2 regions of the Bacillus sp. GW823-FHT06A11 genome follow, and region 2 is predicted to be linked to the other one. Evidence: a T-box and tRNA genes for the amino acid it is inferred to sense, from the RefSeq annotation. Region 2 holds a T-box; the other holds one or more tRNA genes.
The links. A T-box is a leader RNA that pairs with one kind of tRNA and senses whether it is charged. The one in region 2 lies ahead of argS (arginine--tRNA ligase), so its partner is inferred to be a tRNA-Arg.
Positions count from the first base shown of each region.

Region 1: it encodes a tRNA-Arg, which carries the amino acid that the T-box ahead of argS (arginine--tRNA ligase) is inferred to sense. The anticodon was not compared.

Region 1 is NZ_JBXAHS010000004.1:367,685-377,863, forward strand. Features, by position in the region: gene clpP (ATP-dependent Clp endopeptidase proteolytic subunit ClpP) at 1-370, opposite strand, end outside; gene AC1Q8L_RS21070 (DUF421 domain-containing protein) at 611-1,480, opposite strand; gene AC1Q8L_RS21075 (DUF1657 domain-containing protein) at 1,501-1,707, opposite strand; gene spoVAE (stage V sporulation protein AE) at 1,719-2,069, opposite strand; gene spoVAD (stage V sporulation protein AD) at 2,066-3,082, opposite strand; gene spoVAC (stage V sporulation protein AC) at 3,083-3,559, opposite strand; gene AC1Q8L_RS21095 (YhcN/YlaJ family sporulation lipoprotein) at 3,589-4,074, opposite strand; gene AC1Q8L_RS21100 (DUF1657 domain-containing protein) at 4,168-4,374, opposite strand; tRNA gene AC1Q8L_RS21105 (tRNA-Arg) at 4,579-4,654, shown strand; gene AC1Q8L_RS21110 (response regulator) at 4,750-5,391, opposite strand; gene AC1Q8L_RS21115 (sensor histidine kinase) at 5,395-7,713, opposite strand; gene AC1Q8L_RS21120 (ABC transporter ATP-binding protein) at 8,029-8,913, shown strand; gene AC1Q8L_RS21125 (ABC transporter permease) at 8,917-10,137, shown strand; gene AC1Q8L_RS21130 (hypothetical protein) at 10,157-10,179, shown strand, end outside.
Region 2 is NZ_JBXAHS010000001.1:399,880-408,085, reverse strand. Features, by position in the region: gene AC1Q8L_RS01820 (thiol-disulfide oxidoreductase DCC family protein) at 1-65, shown strand, start outside; gene AC1Q8L_RS01815 (BrxA/BrxB family bacilliredoxin) at 149-583, shown strand; gene AC1Q8L_RS01810 (class I SAM-dependent methyltransferase) at 633-1,409, shown strand; T-box leader at 1,450-1,664, shown strand; gene argS (arginine--tRNA ligase) at 1,710-3,398, shown strand; gene AC1Q8L_RS01800 (class I SAM-dependent methyltransferase) at 3,575-4,453, shown strand; gene AC1Q8L_RS01795 (bacteriocin-processing peptidase family protein) at 4,832-8,206, shown strand, end outside.

The DNA.
Region 1 (10,179 bases), on a different contig from region 2:
GGTGAATCATTACTTCACTGTTTGGAAGTGCATAACGTTTTCCTTTTTCACCTGCTGCAAGTAAGAATGCACCCATAGATGCTGCCATACCGATACAGATTGTTGATACTTGTGGCTTAATAAACTGCATTGTATCATAGATTGCCATACCTGCTGTGATAGAACCACCAGGGCTGTTGATGTAGATGTGAATATCTTTTTCTGGATCTTGAGATTCCAAGAATAAAAGCTGGGAAACGATTGAGTTAGCTACGTTGTCATCAATTGCACTACCAAGCATAATGATGCGGTCTTTTAATAGTCGAGAGTAAATATCGTAAGCGCGTTCTCCACGATTTGTTTGTTCAATTACTGTAGGAATTAAATTCATCTGTTATTTCCTCCTTATAAAGCTTTCTTAGTCTTATAATACAATTATGGTCAATAAAGGTCAAACGAAACCACTTTAAATCAAAAAAATATGTAGTTGTACCATGAAATATTCGCTATGTTTTCGAAATTCCCTGCTTATGTATCTTCAACATCATAACCGAATTACATAAATTTAAACGTTATAAAAACTGGAGAAAAAAGAAAAGAACGCCTTTTAACTGAAGCGTTCTTTCGATAATTAGTCTTTTAAAAGATAGGTTACTTTATTTAAAATCTTTTCGATTTGTTTCGCGTTTTTACTATACATTTCGCTTGCTGATTTCGACTTTGTTTCTAGGGAAAATAGTTCAAGATCAGCATGACATTTTTTTAAAGATGCTAATAATAAAGGTTTGTTTTGAGGAGAAGGCATTTGGAGTTTGTCATTGTAAATGTCGATAGTAAGTTGTCCGTATGAATCCACTTGACCGAGGAAGACATTTTCAATAACAACACCGAGTTTTTCTAATTCTGAATGTAGCCAAGCGCGGTTATGTCCGCTTGCTGAAAGAGGTTCATCTAGTACATTTCCATCCATAATAACAGTTTGTGGTTCTTTCTCGTTTGGTACTTTTAAACCGATGTCTTTTGCTGTAAGTGGCTGGGAATCTTTCTTTAATAATACATTTAATTCTCCGCTCGGTTCTAAGACAGCAAATTCGACTTCAGCTACGCTGAACGCACTTTTTCCGCGGAGAAGTTCCAGTAATTCGTCACTCGTATATTTTTCTTTCTTTAAGTTATCTTCGAGTATCTTTCCGTCTTTTATTAATACGGTAGATTTCCCTTCAAAGAAGTCCCGAGCTGTTTTGTTCTTTAAAGAGAGGATTCCTGTTAAAAAAGGTACCACAGCGAAAATGAGTATCGCAAAGACGCCGTGAAAAAATTTTGAATCGAGCCCTGTAGATACTTGGGCAGCGATGTCACCAATCGTCATTCCGGCTATGTATTCAAAAAAGGAAAGCTGAGAGATTTGTCTTTTGCCTAACCATTTCGTAATAGCGAATAAAATAATTAATATGAATACAGAGCGAAGAATGACAAGTGTCCATTCCGGCAGGTGAGACATAGTCGTTTCCTCCAGTCTACTTAAAACCCTTTATATTGAGGTTCTTCACGTTCTAATACTGAAATTCTATCCTTTAAATCAGCGATGACGCTGTCCATTTCTAACATACATTCATGAAATACGCGTTTTGATTCTTCGTCTTGTGAATTTAATGAAAGGGAGCTTAAACTTGCTTGAGCGCCCCTTACACTAGCAAGGCAAGTTTTTACGCTAGCGATAACAGTCATATAAACACCTCTTATCCTTTCGGTTTGAATAACAATGCTCCAATGAAGCCGAAAATAATAGCCGCTGATACACCGGCGCTCGTTACTTTAAACATGCCGGTAATAACGCCAACGATGCCATGTTTTGCAGCTTCTTCCATTGCGCCATGAACGAGGGCATTACCAAAGCTTGTAATAGGTACAGTTGCCCCGGCTCCAGCGAAATCAATTAATGGCTCATACAAATTAAATCCATCTAATATAGCTCCAGCAACAACGAGTGTTGCCATTGTATGAGCAGGTGTTAGTTTGCCGACATCAAACATAAGTTGGCCGATTACACATATAAGTCCGCCAATGACGAAAGCCCAGAAAAAAATCATTGCGTTGCACCTCCAAATTCAATCGAAACGGCGTGAGCGATACACGGAATCGTTTCTTCTTGTTGGAATGTAAGTGGAGATAGTAAAGCGCCTGTCGCAACGACAAGTATTTTTTTGAACTCTCCTCTTTTCATTCGGTTTAATAAATGACCGTATACGACTGTTGCGGAACATCCAGGTCCGCTAGCACCAGCTATGACAGGTTGTCCTTCTCTATAAATGATAATTCCGCAATCTTGAAATTGTTCGCTCGTTACTTTCGTTCCGTGTTTATGTAGTAAGTCATAAGCAATTTCGCGTCCTACATGTCCGAGATCGCCTGTTACGATTAAATCGTAGTAAGAGGCATCAATTTGACGTTCACGTAAATGGGCTTCAATTGTATCAACTGCAGCTGGAGCCATTGCGCCTCCCATATTAAATGGATCCGTTAATCCCATATCAACCACTCGGCCGATTGTTGCAGAGGTTACTCTTGGACCGTGTCCAGTATCGCTTAAAATAGCGGCTCCTGCTCCGGTTACTGTCCACTGTGCAGTAGGCGGCTTTTGTCCACCGTATTCGGTAGGGTAGCGGAACTGTTTTTCTACAGCTGTATTATGGCTTGAAGCTCCAGTTAATAAATATTTTGCACCTTTTGCATTTACGATACTTGCCCCAAGTGCTAAACCTTCCATAGAAGTAGAGCAAGCCCCGAATAATCCGAGATAAGGAGTCCCAAGTGTGCGGCAAGCAAAGCTTGTTGGAGTAATTTGATTAATTAAATCTCCTGCGAGTACGAATTGAATATCATCTTTACGAAGCTCTGCTTTTTCAGTAGCGCGACTACAAGCTTCTTCGAATAAAATCTTATGTGCTTTTTCATAGGAATCTTGTCCGAGCCATAAATCTTCATGAAGGATATCGAAGTCTTCTGGGATATTCCCCTTTGCTTCAAATGGTCCACCGACAACCCCTGTTGAGATAATGACTGGTTTGTTTTCAAATACCCACGTTCGGTGTCCTTGTAACATTTATAGCCCTCCCCATTGAACGAGAATAGTTTTAATAAGTGCGATGACGAAAGCGGAAAATACACCAAATAAAATAACAGAACCAGCTAGTTTAAACATATTGCCGCCAACGCCAAGGACAAATCCTTCCGTTCGATGCTCAATACATGCGGCAATAACAGAGTTACCAAATCCAGTAACAGGTACAGCTGTACCAGCACCGGCAAACTGTCCAAAACGATCGTATATACCAAATCCAGTTAGTAACATGGAGATGAAAATGAGCGTTGCGACTGTTGGATTGCCTGCTGAGCGTTCAGTGAAATCAAAATATGTGATGTAAAAAGTAGAAATGAGTTGTCCGATGAAGCAAATAAAACCACCGACGAAAAAGGCTTTTATACAATTTTTTAAGACAGGTCGTTTCGGTTCGCGTTCTTGTTCGAATTTTTTATACTCCTGTTGTACAGGGGTTAAGTTTTTATCTTTACTAGACATTGCAATCCTTCCTTTTCTTTTAAAAAGCGTTAAGTGTTAGACTCCATTTTTTTACCAATGAATTTTAATTGTTTATTAATTTCATCTTTAGATACTTCTTTTTCCTTAATTTTTCTTTCGAGTTTTTCGAGTAACATAAAGATTTTTTTATCTGTACTGACACGAACATCGAAAGTAGGGTGCTCATCACTTAGTTGCTTTTGAAGTTTGCTGCGCAACGGCTTTAATCCAAACCTTTCGTGATGCTCAGGTGTAACTGCTATGTAGAGATCTAAATTTGAATTCACTGCTGTGCTTTTTATAATTTCATCCATAGCGAGAGCTCTTTTCTTCGCTCCTTGTGATATAGATTGATTAAAGGATTCCGTACTCGTCTTTGTTAACTTTGGACCTTTTTCTTTCTCCGTTCGTTTTGCTTCTTCTTTCACTTTTTTATCTAAAGGACTATTATCACATCCGGTAAAAGAGCTAAATAGAAGTGCAAATAATGCGGTTATGAGGCCGAGTTTTCGCATAATTATCATTCCATTTCTATTGCAATATGTAATGTGATAGAAAAAGGATGACTGCATATCATCCTTTTTCTATTTCACAGCAAGATTGGTTCGTTATTGCTGTGAGTATTGTGGTTCTTCTTGTTGGACTTCTTCAACACGTGGGTTTAAAGAATCGATAATCGTTTGTGTTTGCTGCGCAGCTGTTTGGAAAAGTTGCTTAGCTTGTTGGTTATCCGTATCAAGAGCGAATCCCTCTAAGCTAGCTTGGGCACTTTTTAATCCAGAAACAGTCTGCTTTAATTTTGTAATTACAGTCATTGAATGAAGCCCCCTTTGGAATATCAATTCAAAGATTATAATTTGTGAGTTGGGGTGAATTTATGATTGGAAAATTTAGGGGTGAAATAGATTTTATATGCTTTTAGCTAAGATGCATAAGGTATTACGGGGATATTTTTATTGATTTAGATGGATTTTATTGCTATTATTATGAGAAGAAAATGAAGTGTTTTCTATAATCATGCGCCCATAGCTCAGTCGGATAGAGCGGTGGTTTCCGGTACCACGTCTGCCGGGGGTTCGAATCCCTCTGGGCGCGTTAAAAAGTCCTAACTTACGTTTTGTAGGTTAGGACTTTTTTTATTTATCTCATTATTTAAGGGTTAAACAAAACAAACTGATGGAAGTTTCATTTTATATGTGTACTTTCAAAATGCCTTGTCTCATTGCTTCTGTTAAAGCTTCGGAGCGTGATCCTACTTTTAATTTTTTGAAGATTTTTGTTAGGTTGTATTCTACAGCTCTTGAACTCATGTACAGTTCATCAGCAATTTGTTTATTGCTACTTCCTTTAGAGACGGATTCTAAGATTTCTAATTCTTTTTGTGTAAGAAGAGCGGTTTTATTTTCAAGTTGTTGAGTCGTTATATCGTCTGTACGTAGTTGACGTAATAAAGAAATAGGAAGTAAAGTATATCCATTTACAGCTGCACGAATTGCCATTAATAGCTCTTGCTGAGAAGCTGATTTACTAATAATTCCGCTGATACCAGAGTTTATTAATAAATTAAATTGGGATACGTATTCAAAACCTGTGTATAAAATGATTTTTGCATCTGTTTGAATATGTAATATTTTCTGGGCGAGTTCAATACCACTACAATTGGGCATATTCATATCCAAGAGATATACGTCAAAAGGTGTAGCGTCACTTTTTATAAGTGCTTCCTGTTCATTTAAAATATATTCTGCTTGCATATCTTCTTCTAATTCAATCATGCTCTTTGTTCCTTCGCCTACAATTTGATGATCATCTACGATTAATACTCGAATCATTATTTACCACCTCGGAACTGTAATGTTTACTTGAAGTCCTTTTTTAGTTTCGGATACTATATGTATTTCTCCGCCAATTGATTGAAGCCTTCCTTTTATACCGGAAATCCCCATATGCTGCTTAGGAGAGTAGGGAGTGTCTATATCAAAACCTTTGCCGTTGTCTCGGTAGTCTAGGAAAATGCAGTTATTCTCTTCCCATAAAAAAATCGATACGATGGTTGCCTCGGAATGTTTATCTGCGTTTGTTAGTAGTTCTTGAATGATACGATATAAAGATAAAATTTTGTCAAAATCGTAATGATGTTCTTGAATTGATTCATGATCAAATTGAATATGAAACTGCACACGTAATTGTGTTTGGGCTAGCAATTCTCTTAATGCACCAATTAAACCAGCATCTGATAAAAGTGATGGACGCAATTCATTGCATGTGTCGCGAATTTGTTGTATTACATCGTGCATACCGAAGTGGATTTTTTTTAGTTCATTTTTTAATTCTAGTGGAACGGATTTGTTTTTTAGTAAAGAGTCTAGTTTGCGGTACCATACGATTTGATCTTGTAATGCAGAGTCGTGTAAATCTGAAGCGAGTCGGCGCCTTTCTTGTTCAGAAATTTGAAAGAGTAGGCGTGATAAGCTTGCAGAATTTGTTTTGGATTCTAAACTCTCCTGCTCTAGAGAATGAATAATTTCATTAATAGTATACAAGTTTTCGTAAATAAGACGGACGTATGTCGTGACAGTGATGAACCATGATTTTTCATGCGTATTATATTTAATATTATTCAATTTTCTTCCAATCCAGATGTAGTGTTTTATATGTTTAGTAGAGTATAAGTAAATGCCAATGCATCCATCATCCTCTAATAAATCATTAATTAGTAATGCTGCCATACTCCATTTTTTCTTTTTAGAAAGTGTGAAATCTTTCGTTTGTCGATATCCGTTACAGAGTGTATATGTGTTGTCTTTCATATCATATTGAACAAATTGAATAAAAGAAGGTTTCAACATCGAAACGATTTCATTAGTGAATTTTTTCTCTAACTCTTCTGTTTTCATAATAGATGATAGCTGTGCGGTAAACTGTTCAATGTTTACGTATAAGTTTGTTTTAGTCCGAAAGAGGTGATTACGGAATGTAAAATCTAATCTTTCTTTTAATATGAGAAATAGAATGTTTAACGGAAAAATAATAATAAAACTTTGCAGTAGTCGAGAGAGAAAATTGTCTTTGTAATAAATGCTCCAGCTCGTAATGATTGCAATTAATAGAGTTGGAATTAGTGACAGAAATGCGTAATACCGTAAACGATCAAATACAAACTCTATATCAAAAATCTGCTTCGTCGCTACTAAATAAAAATACCCGATTGGAAGAGCGATTAGGAACATAGCGCCAATATCTGCTGAGAGAATAGGTGTTTTGAATATTGCATCTGGAAGAGCATAGAGTGTAACGAACGGAAAGAAGGCAATGGAATGAATCGTGAGCATTAATTTTAAAAATGGTTTATGTACTGTACTGTGATATTTGATATAGGCACGGATTAAAAAATATATACAAAAGATAATATTTATTGAAAGGTAAATTAGTTCTAATCCATCGGTATTAACTATTGGACATGGAATGAACATCGTTAAAATAGAGAGTAATAGTAAAATAATGCCGATTGTAATATCGATTTTTAGAAATCTCATAGAAATAACGTATAGTTGCTTTTTCTTGAATAATTCATTCAACAATAAAATGAGAGACATAGGTGTACCTTGAAATACAATACTTAAAATAATGAGAGCGATAAAATCACCTTTACCAGATTCAACTGCGATTAGAAGACTTGAGGAAGTCATGAATAGAAACGTGATCAAAAAGAATGTTTCCCGGTTCAAAGGCTTCTTTGTATAAAGAAAAATAGATAACCCTAAACAAATAAAAGCGAGTAGGAAGGGAAAGTATACAGAAATAATTTTGTCACGAGAATCAATAAAATGTTGTGTTCCTTTATAAGTTTGGGTGATATCGTCTTTTTTAATTTGTATTTCAGATGCATTTAGTGATTGGTTTTGGTATCCAGGAAGTATTCCTAAATGAGGCTTTTCTTTATTTATCGAATAGATTATATCTCCTTCTTTTAAGTCCGTATGAAAAGCCCAACCGGAGGATTTAATTTTTGCTATTGTGTATGTAGTTGAGTCTGTTTTAGAAATAAGAACGCCACTATATGGTTGGTTTATTTTATATAAGATATAGCCTTGTAAACAAAAATACAGGATAGTTACACATAAAATGAAAACGAAGTTACGTTGTATCTGCAACGGTTTAGACACCTCTCTTTGTAGGTATATCGTTTAATTTCTGAATATTTTTATAATAACATTTAAGAAGTTTTCATACAATCAATGTCATCTGTTGAAATTGCGGTGAACCACATAAGAGTGGTTCGCCTTTTTTACGGTAAATACAGTACGGATTGCGGACAATAGCATCAGAAAGAAGTCTATGATAAAGATACAACTTAACAAGTAAATGAAGGAGGCAATAGTGATGAAAAAGTTTTTTTGATGATAGGCGGGATTGCATTAGGAATGGCGGTTATTTATTTCGTAAAAAGCTAAAAGGGGATGTTATATATGGCATTTGAAATTCAAGGATTAAATAAAACATTTGGTGAATATAAAGCCGTTAATGATTTAAATATACGTGTAGAAGAAGGTGGAATTTTAGGGATGCTGGGCCGAAATGGTGCTGGTAAGACGACAACGATTCGTATGATCTTAGATTTAATCAAACCGGATAGCGGCCAAATTCTATGGAATAATCGCCCTTTTTCAAAGAAAGACCTATCTATTGGCTATTTACCAGAAGAGCGTGGATTATACCCGAAAATGAATGTAGTGGAGCAATTGGTGTATTTCGGCAAGTTAGAAGGAATGCCAGCTAATCTTGCAAAAAGGCATGCGTTACAGTGGCTAGAAAAATTAGAAATGACACCACATTTAAAGAAGAAAACAGAGGAATTGTCAAAGGGAAATCAACAAAAAATTCAATTGATTTCAGCGATATTGCATAATCCAGAATTCATCATACTAGATGAACCATTTAGTGGCTTGGATCCTGTAAATGCAGAGATGTTAAAAAATGTTGTGCTCGAGTTAATCGCGCAAAGAAAAACGATTATCTTCTGTAGTCATCAAATGGACAGTGTAGAAACGTTCTGTGAGGAAATTTGTATTATGAAAAATGGTCAACTTGTATTATCGGGTGCCTTGTCAGATATTAAGAAAAGTTATCAATACAAATATATGACGTTGCAAACGGAAGGGGATATTGAACCTATTCTTAAGAAGAAAAATTTCAATTTTGAAAAAGTTAATCGTACGTTCATGATTAAAGTTAATGATGGAGAGGATGCATTTTCGCTGCTTGAAGACATTAAAACTAAACAATATATCCGAGATGTTTCTATTAAAGAACCTTCTTTATATCAAATCTTTGTTGAAAAGGCGGGTGCATAAGTAATGAGGAATTTCTGGATTGTTTTAGGGCAAACGTATTGGGATCGTGTGAGGACGAAAATATTTATTGGGATGACATTGTTATTAATAGGGGGAGGGATATTCTTATTCTCCTTTCCAACTTTAGTACAAAAGTTTTCTGGAGAGAAAGAAAAAGCAAAAGTTGTATTTATTTCCGAAGCACCTAATGTTACTTTGGATCAATCTAATCTTAGTAAAGCTCTTCCAGAATGGGATTGGTCTTTAGGTGATAAAACAAAATTAAATCAATATAAGCAACATTTGTTAGATAAGAAAGTCGAAGCGCTCTTTATATTAAAAGAGGGTGCGGGTGCTGAACCAGTATTAGATTACTTTATGAAGGTGGATAATCCTAAGTTGATTCAAAGTGCGCAGGTATTTGTACAAAATCAGTATTTTCAAAGTGCGGTAGTTAAACAACAGTTATCAGAAGAGGTTGTGAAATCACTGACGATGAACGTGCAAGCGAAAAAGCAAAACTTAAATAACGAAGAAACAAGCTCGTTCTTACTGGTGTATTTATTAGTAGCGATTATGTACTTAGCAATTACTTCGTATGGAAATGCGATTGCTACAGCGGTAGCGTCAGAGAAGGCGTCGCGTGTTATGGAAGTGATGGTAACGAAGGTGTCGCCTGTTCACATGGTCTTTGGGAAGATATTAGGAGTCGGTCTTGCTAGTTTGACACAGTTATTTATTTTCTTCCTTAGTATGGCGCTATATATTAAATCTGGAATTTTTAAGGTATCGGATTCGTTTTTTGGAGTGAATATTGATGTAAATATGATTACAGGTGAGCATGCTGCATATTTCTTGTTATATTTTGTTCTCGGTTACTTCGTTTATGCGGCACTTTTCGCAGTGTTTGGTTCTATGGTAAGCAGGCCAGAAGAATTATCCGGAACAACGATGCCGATTACTCTTATATTGATGGGAAGCTTAGTGGTGGAGTTATTAGTAGTACTTGATAACCCTGAAGGGCTAGTATCAAGGGTGACATCATATGTTCCGTTTACAGCTCCAATTAGTATGGTAGTTAGGATTATTAATGGATCCGTTGGGAGTTTAGAAATTATTACATCTATGGTTGTATTACTGGCTAGCATTAGCTTAATTGCTATGTTTGCAGCGAAGGTCTATCCGAAAGGTGTATTAAGAAGTGGTAAGAGCCTTAAATTCATTCAATTGTTAAAAAATAATTAATTGCAGGGGGGAATAAATTATGGGATTTTTTTCGAAAAGAAA
Region 2 (8,206 bases):
ATAGAAAACTTGTTCCAGTGGGACATTGCCGCGGTGGGGTTTGTGAAATCCCTACAAAAAAATAAAATCATCGTTATCTTTCTTTTGCACCTATTAATAGAGCGTGATATGATGAATTTGGAATGAAAGTTGAAGGAGAGATTACAAGATGTCAAATGCTTATGAAGAATACATGCGCCAAATGGTAATCCCAATGCGCCAAGAGTTAGTGCGTTCTGGGTTTGAAGAGTTAACTACAGAAGAAGCTGTAACAGAATTTATGGAAAATACATCAGGTACAACTTTAGTAGTTGTAAACTCTGTTTGTGGTTGTGCAGCTGGTTTAGCACGTCCATCAGCAGGTCAAGCGGTTGTTCGTGCTGAAAAACAACCTGATCATCTTGTAACTGTATTCGCAGGTCAAGATAAAGATGCTACTGCAAAAATGCGTGAATACTTCGGAGAAATTCCTCCATCTTCACCATCTATGGCATTATTAAAAGGAAAAGAAGTTGTTCACTTCATTCACCGTCATGAAATTGAAGGTGCAACTATGGACGAAATTATTACGAACTTAGAGCAAGCTTTCGAAAAGAATTGCTAAAGAAGGGGGAGAGTAAATCTCCCTCTTTTCTTTATATAGAGGTGAAACAATGATCGTAACAACAGCTGGAAGAACAAACAAAGAAATGACAGATTATGCAAACAAGGTAGCAGCAGAATTAAATGCTTCTTTCGTTAAACGTAATGACATACCAGTACATAAGCTGCATGAGCAGTATGAACAAGATGTGCTTGTCGTAGGGAAGAACCGATTAGCTATTTATCCAAAAGGTACGGAAGAACCGTTTTTCTTTCATCCGAACTCAGCGATGTTTCGTGTGAAAAGGTTAATGCGTGGAGAACACGATCCGTTTGTACAAGCCACGCAATTAGAGAGAGGAATGACAGTGTTAGATTGTACGCTCGGGATGGCATCAGATAGTATTGTAGCTAGTTATGTGGTTGGTGAAAGCGGAAAAGTAACAGGACTTGAAGGCAATGAGTATATGGCTTATATTATGGAAAATGGTTTGAAAACATGGTCTTCATCCGTTTCTGAAATTGATGAAGCAATGCAAAGAATCCAAGTAAAGCAAACGGAGCATTTTTCATTTTTAGCGCAATGTGAAGACAATAGTTATGATGTCGTTTACCTTGATCCGATGTTTGAAGAAACTGTCATAGAATCTGACGGAATTAAAGGATTAAAACAATTCGCTTTGTATCATGATATTACTGACGAAACAATTGCGGAGGCAAAACGAGTGGCGAGAAAACGTGTCGTTTTAAAAGATCATTTTCGTAGTTCTAGATTTGAAAAACACAATTTTCATGTATACAAAAGAAAAAGTGCTAAGTTTCACTTTGGTGTAATTGACCCTTGCTAATTGTTTGAAAAGATGTATAATAAGCAATAATTAATTAAATATACTGTCTGTGATGAAGAGAGTAGTCTTTTTTAGAAGGAAAGCGAGCTAGGGATGGTGTGAGCCTAGTACGGAAGAAAAAGATGAAGCGCACTTCGGAGATGCTTCTTGAACGAATAGTAGAGAAAGCCGAGGCCCCCTGTCCTCGTTATAAACGGGAAAGTGGTTCGTAACGAACAACAAGGGTGGTACCACGGGTTAAAACTCGTCTCTTTTTTAGAGACGAGTTTTTTGTGTTTTAAAAAATAAGGAGGTTGTATCATGGATTATAAAATGCAGTTTGCGGAAAGTTTATCTAATATTTTCACGAATGAATTAACGCAAAAACAAATTTTAGATTTAATTGAAACACCGAAACAAGATGAATTTGGAGATGCAGCGTTCCCATGCTTTTCATTAGCGAAGCAATATAAAAAAGCACCAGCTCTTATCGCAAAGGAAGTTGCTAAGAAATTAAATGATCCGTTTTTTACGAAAGTAGAAGCCGTTGGTCCTTATGTAAATGTATTTTTCAATCGTGAAACTGTAAGTGATGCAGTATTAAAAACAGTTTTAGCGGAGAAAGAAGAGTTCGGTCAAAACCACTTTGGCTGTGAAAAAACAGTAGTAATTGATTATTCCTCTCCTAATATCGCGAAACCTTTTTCGATGGGGCATTTACGTTCTACAATGATAGGAAATTCGCTGAAACATATCGCTGAAAAATGTGGCTATGAAGTTGTAGGGATTAATTATATAGGAGATTGGGGAACACAGTTTGGAAAATTAATTACGGCTTATAAAAAATGGGGAAATGAAGCAGTAGTTAAAGAAGATCCAATACGTGAGCTATTTAAGTTATATGTCCAATTCCATGAAGAGGTAAAAGACGACGAAGAACTAGAAGAAGAAGGACGTGCTTGGTTTAAGAAATTAGAAGAAGGTGATGAAGAAGCGGTAGAGCTTTGGAATTGGTTCCGTCATGAGTCCCTTAAAGAATTTTCGCGCATTTATGAACTTCTCGGCGTAGAATTTACTAATTTTCAGGGAGAAGCATTTTATAATAATTTAATGGAAGATTTTATTGGGATTTTAGAAGAACATGAGTTGCTTGAAGAATCAGAAGGTGCATTAGTCGTTAATTTAGAAGAAGAAGGAATGCCGCCTTGCTTAATTAGAAAATCAGATGGTGCGACGATTTATGCAACGCGTGACTTAACGGCAGCTTTATATCGTCAAAACACTTATGGGTTTGATAAAGCGCTATATGTTGTTGGTCCAGAACAAAGCTTACATTTCAATCAATTTTTCACCGTATTAAAAAAACTTGGCTATACTTGGGTTGATGGTATGGAACACGTACCGTTTGGCTTCATTTTAAAAGATGGTAAGAAAATGTCGACACGTAAAGGAAGAGTTATTTTACTTGAAGAAGTACTCGAAGAAGCAATCGAACTTGCAAAACAAAATATTGAAGAGAAAAATCCAAACTTAAAACAAAAAGAAGTAGTAGCAAAGCAAGTCGGTGTTGGTGCAATCATCTTCCACGATTTAAAAAATGAGCGTTTGCACAATATTGAATTCTCATTAGAAAACATGCTGAAATTTGAAGGAGAAACAGGCCCGTACGTACAGTACACACATGCACGTGCTTGTTCTATTTTAAGAAAAGAAAGTGTAGAATTTGAAACATGTACATTTGCTTTAAAAGACAATCATAGCTGGAGTGTCGTAAAATTACTAAATAAATTCCCGCAAATAATTGAAGCAGCTTTCAATAAAAATGAGCCATCGATTATTTCGAAATATGTATTAGATGTAGCACAATCGTTCAATAAATATTACGGTAATGTTCGTATATTAGAAGAGAGCAAAGAAAAAGACAGCAGACTCGCATTGGTTTATGCTGTGACGGTTGTATTAAAAGAAGGATTACGTTTACTTGGGGTGGAGGCTCCTGAGGAGATGTAGCATAAAAGGTGTATGTATCATTACAGATATGTATGCCTTTTTATTTGGTATAGGAGTCATGTAAGCAGTAATCTCCCCTTATTAAAACCAATTTCTGGGGGGATTATTAAAAATGTAGGAATGTTTTTGTTAAATGGAGAATTGTAAGGGGTGTATATAAAAGGAGGCGTTAGAGGTTGGAAACATACGATTGGAACAGTAAACTAGCGTATTTAAAAAATACGAGAGATTTATATTACAATATCGATTATGTAAGTTTTCTAGTGAATTCAGTTTGGAAGATTTCTGAGCCAGTCCATGTTGTTGATTATGGTTGTGGATATGGTTATTTAGGCTTATTATTAATGCCTTTACTTCCAGAAGGATCAAAGTATACAGGCATTGATAGTGGAGAAACATTATTAGCTGAAGCGAGAGAGTTGTTTCGTTCACTTCCGTACGAGTCAGAATTTCTGGAGGGAGATGCTATAGAAATTGAATTGAACGATACATACGATATAGCAATCTGTCATGCTTTCTTATTACATATGACTACTCCAGAAACAATGCTACAAAAAATGATACATTCAGTTAAAAGTGGCGGGAAAATAATCTGTGTTGAACCACATTGGATATCAAATATGTCTTCATACACTTTGGATGGAGAGAACCAATCGGAAATTATCCAGCTAGGCATTTTGCAGAATTTATTTGAAAGTGATACACAAAGAAATGGTAAAGATGGCAATATAGGCATGAAAATACCGATATATTTAAGTGAATTAGGTGTGAAAAATATTGAATGTAGAGTAAGCGATAAAGTGAACTTTTTAGATTCAAATATGCATCACAATGATAAAAACGATTTGTATCAATCATTAAAAGAAGAGGGGATTGCAGGCAATCCAGGTGATAAGCAGCAATTTATAGAACGTTTAATAGGCAGAGGATTAACATATGATAATGCGCTAGCTCAATATGAAGCTGAACTACGATTTTTTAAAATATTTCATGTGCATTCTTCTTTAGTGTACGCTCCGAATATGAAAATTACATTTGGTGACATAGTATGTTAAAAGGTATGATATATAAGGATTGTCATTTAATGTCGATAAGTCGATATTCGACATATAATCGCTGATAAATGTTAAGAATCGGTCTATATAATTTGAAAATCGCCGATAAAATGAAAGAATCGCTGATATATTTGAATTATCGCCGATATAATTTTATGTACTGATTTCAGCTTCTACAAGATAAAAAACCGCATGTTACGTTATTCCATATAATCAAACAAAATACAGAGAAAAACAATCATTTTTACTATATTTTGTTATAAATTTGAATAATATTAATTAATACCATCCATTATAAGAGATTTTAGTTGAATACATACTATATGGTGTGTAAAATCTAAGCAAGTAGCAGTATAAATATAAATTCGAGGTGAATGCATGCTAGATTTTAAGCAGTTAGAAACTTGTTTAAAAGACAAGAGATTTGTAGATGGATTACAAGAAATAAATAATGAAATTGCATATATAAAAGAAACGAATACTTTATCCTATGTGAAGAATTGGCTTGCCAATATTACTTCGCATAAGGAGTTCGATATATTAATTCGCCTTACTGATGAAGGGCTTATGCACCAATACAGTTCATTCCTCATTCGTTACGCTTATAAAAAATTCCCAAATATGAGAACGCTCTCTTTATATTGTGATGAGTTAATTGATGAGCGGAAAATTCTTGAAGCAGAGCAGTTGTTAAAATCTTCTTTAGAAGAGTTAAGTAAAGAAGAAATAGATGCAGATTTTTTAGCGAAAACATATTTTACATTAGTACGATGTCTTTTAGAAATGAAAAGAAATGAAGAAGCGCTAATGTATATGCAAAAAGCAGAGGAGTACAGTACGCGCGTAGTGTTTGATAAATGGGGCTACGTTTATATGCATACAGGCGAATGGGAGAAAGCGGAAGAACAATTTATTGCTGGCATGCAGCATGAAGATTGTGAAGAGTTATCTACCTATTTATTATCACAATTGTATGCAAATAAAGGAGAACAAAAACGTGCGATACAGTTAATTAATGATGCGATTGTAAAGTTCCCACAAGTACCATATTTTCATTTTGAGAAGGTAAAGTATTTATTAGATTTAGAGCAATATGAAGAGATGTTAGCGGTAATAGATAACATAAATACTCAGCTGCCATATCATGCTTATAACACTTACTTTGTACATTTACGTGCAGAAGCGCTGTACAAAATGAATAAATTTGCAGATTTACAAAAGCTATTAAAAGAAGAAAAGAGTTTAAAAGAATCTTTATATCATAATTTAGAAAAAAATCCGGATGGAAAAAAGGTTCACTTGCCGATAGTTCCTATTGTACAAAAGGATAATTATTGTGTTCCGACAAGTTTAGAGATGATGTTGCGTATATGGGGAGAGACACGTACACAAGATGAAATAGCAGAGTTTATTTTTGATATGACAGGATCGAAGTTTTCAGATACTGTTTCTTATTTAGAAGAATTAGGTTATGAATATCGTTATTTTAAAGGGAATGAAGAGAATTATAAGAGACTGATTGATGAAGGAATTCCTGTTTTATTAAGTATAGATATTGAGCATGCTTCACACGTACAAGTTCTATCTGGATATGATGATACATTGCAAGCTTTCTATGTTCAAGATTCAAACTTTATAGAACCAGTTCTTGTAGAATATAGTAAATTACAAGAAAAATATCGTTATACAGGCTGTTTAGCAATCACGTTTGTTCCGAAAGAAAAGAAGGCGCAACTAGCGTTTCTAAGTGAGGAAGAAAATCGTTATTTTAAATCTATTTTTTCTCTTACGGATCATTTAGATGAACATGACAAAGAGGGAATTAGTAACTTAGTACAATTTTTAAAAGAAACGAGCGATAATCCAAATACGTGGCTATATACGATAAAGCACTTAGATGTTGAAGTAGATAAAGAATTTATTTTATATTGTATCGATAAGTTAATGGAAAAGTTTCCGAACTCGGACTTTGTTAAATTGCATGGTGCACAGTGTTTTATTCGTCTTCAGGAAGTAGAGAAAGCGGAGCAAATGCTGACAAGCGTTGAGAAGAAAAATAATCGTGCATTATATCATTTGATAAATGGAAGATATGCTTTTGAGCAGGAAAGTTATATAGAAGCAATTTCAAGCTTTCGTTCATCGTTACAATTAGACGCAGATCAGCCTATTGCTTGGAGTTTTCTCGCTTTATCCTATATGTATATTGATCAATCTGAAAAAGCATTGCAATACTCTCAAGTTGCGTTAGAGCGCAGTCCTGAAAGGTTCACTTTAACGAATCACGGTTTAATATTAATAGATTTAGAAAGATATGAAGAAGCATATGAAATCTTTAATGACTTGTTAAAAGAGTATAAATATGAAGCACATGTATGGTATGAACGAGCGAGATGTGCACATCAACTAGGAAAATTATATTTAGCAATAAAAGGGCTTAAAGTAGCGATTCATTTGGATAGTAATGCACCTTACATTTATACGAAACTTTCGGAAATATACGAATCTGATTTGAAGGATGAGGAAAGTACGAAAGAAATTTTATTAAACGGTATTGAGAATTGTGATGATAAAGCACCTCTTTACGTAAAATTAGGTGACTATCATTTTCAAAATGATAGCTTGGAAGAAGCAGAAGTATTGTATAAGCGTGCTTTAGAAGAAAACGATGAGGATGTTTATTCTCACTTCGGACTTACACAAGTGTATATGGCAAGAGAACAATACAAGGAAGCAAAAGAATACATTCTTGGTCTTGAGAAGCAAATTGAAAAGAGCCAAGATTTCCTCATGAATGCAGGAATGGTTTTATGGGATGCTGAACTTGAACTTGGTGGAAATGAAGAAGGGTTTAAAGTAGCGCTATCTAAGTTAGAAAATGGTATAAAGAAAAGCGATTATAATGTAGCAAGTGCGTTAGATGAATATGTGAATCGAATTAAAGGAACGGAATTTGTACAACGAGGTATAGCGTTTTTAAGAACGTTACACAAAGAAAGTAATGAAGTAAGTGAGTACGGTTGTTATGCAGGTATTTTATATGAATCTATTGGACAGTACGGCCAAGCGATGAAAAGATATAATAAGGCGATAGAACAAAAGGAAACGGCATTACCGTATTACCGAATTGGTGAAACACTTATGGCATTAGGGCAATTGACGGAAGCAAAACAAGCGTATGAAACATGTTTAGAGCTTGATGGGAATTTCGTAGGTGTACATTTACAGCTTGCGGAAATATACGAAAAAGAAGAAAACCGTTCTAAAGAACAAAGTCATATGGTTCAGGCGATGAAGGAAGAGCCGTTGCATATTAATATGGAATATTTGGCACAGCTTTCAGTAGATATGAATCTTCAGGAAGAATTGCTGACTGAACTAGAACAATTAGAGGAAGAAGTACCTGAAATATGGCGTTTAGATGCGATTGCATATGTGTACGGAGCGATGAATGAAATAGATAAAGAACAAGCACAGATTGAATACGCGCTACAATTAGATGGTGAGCATATAGAAGTTCTATATCATTATGCAAAAGTATTAGTGAAAAAAAGAAATGTAAAAGCAATTGAAGTTGCAATGAAAGTAATACAAAAAGATTTTGATAATGAACGTATATTTGATGTTTATGTAAAAGCAGTAGAGCAACATAAAAAATTGTCTAACATACGAGATTTTCTTCATACGTTAAAGGTGAAAAAAGCAGAAAGAAGTACAGCATTCATGTATGCTGCAGCTGCGGTTACGGAAATA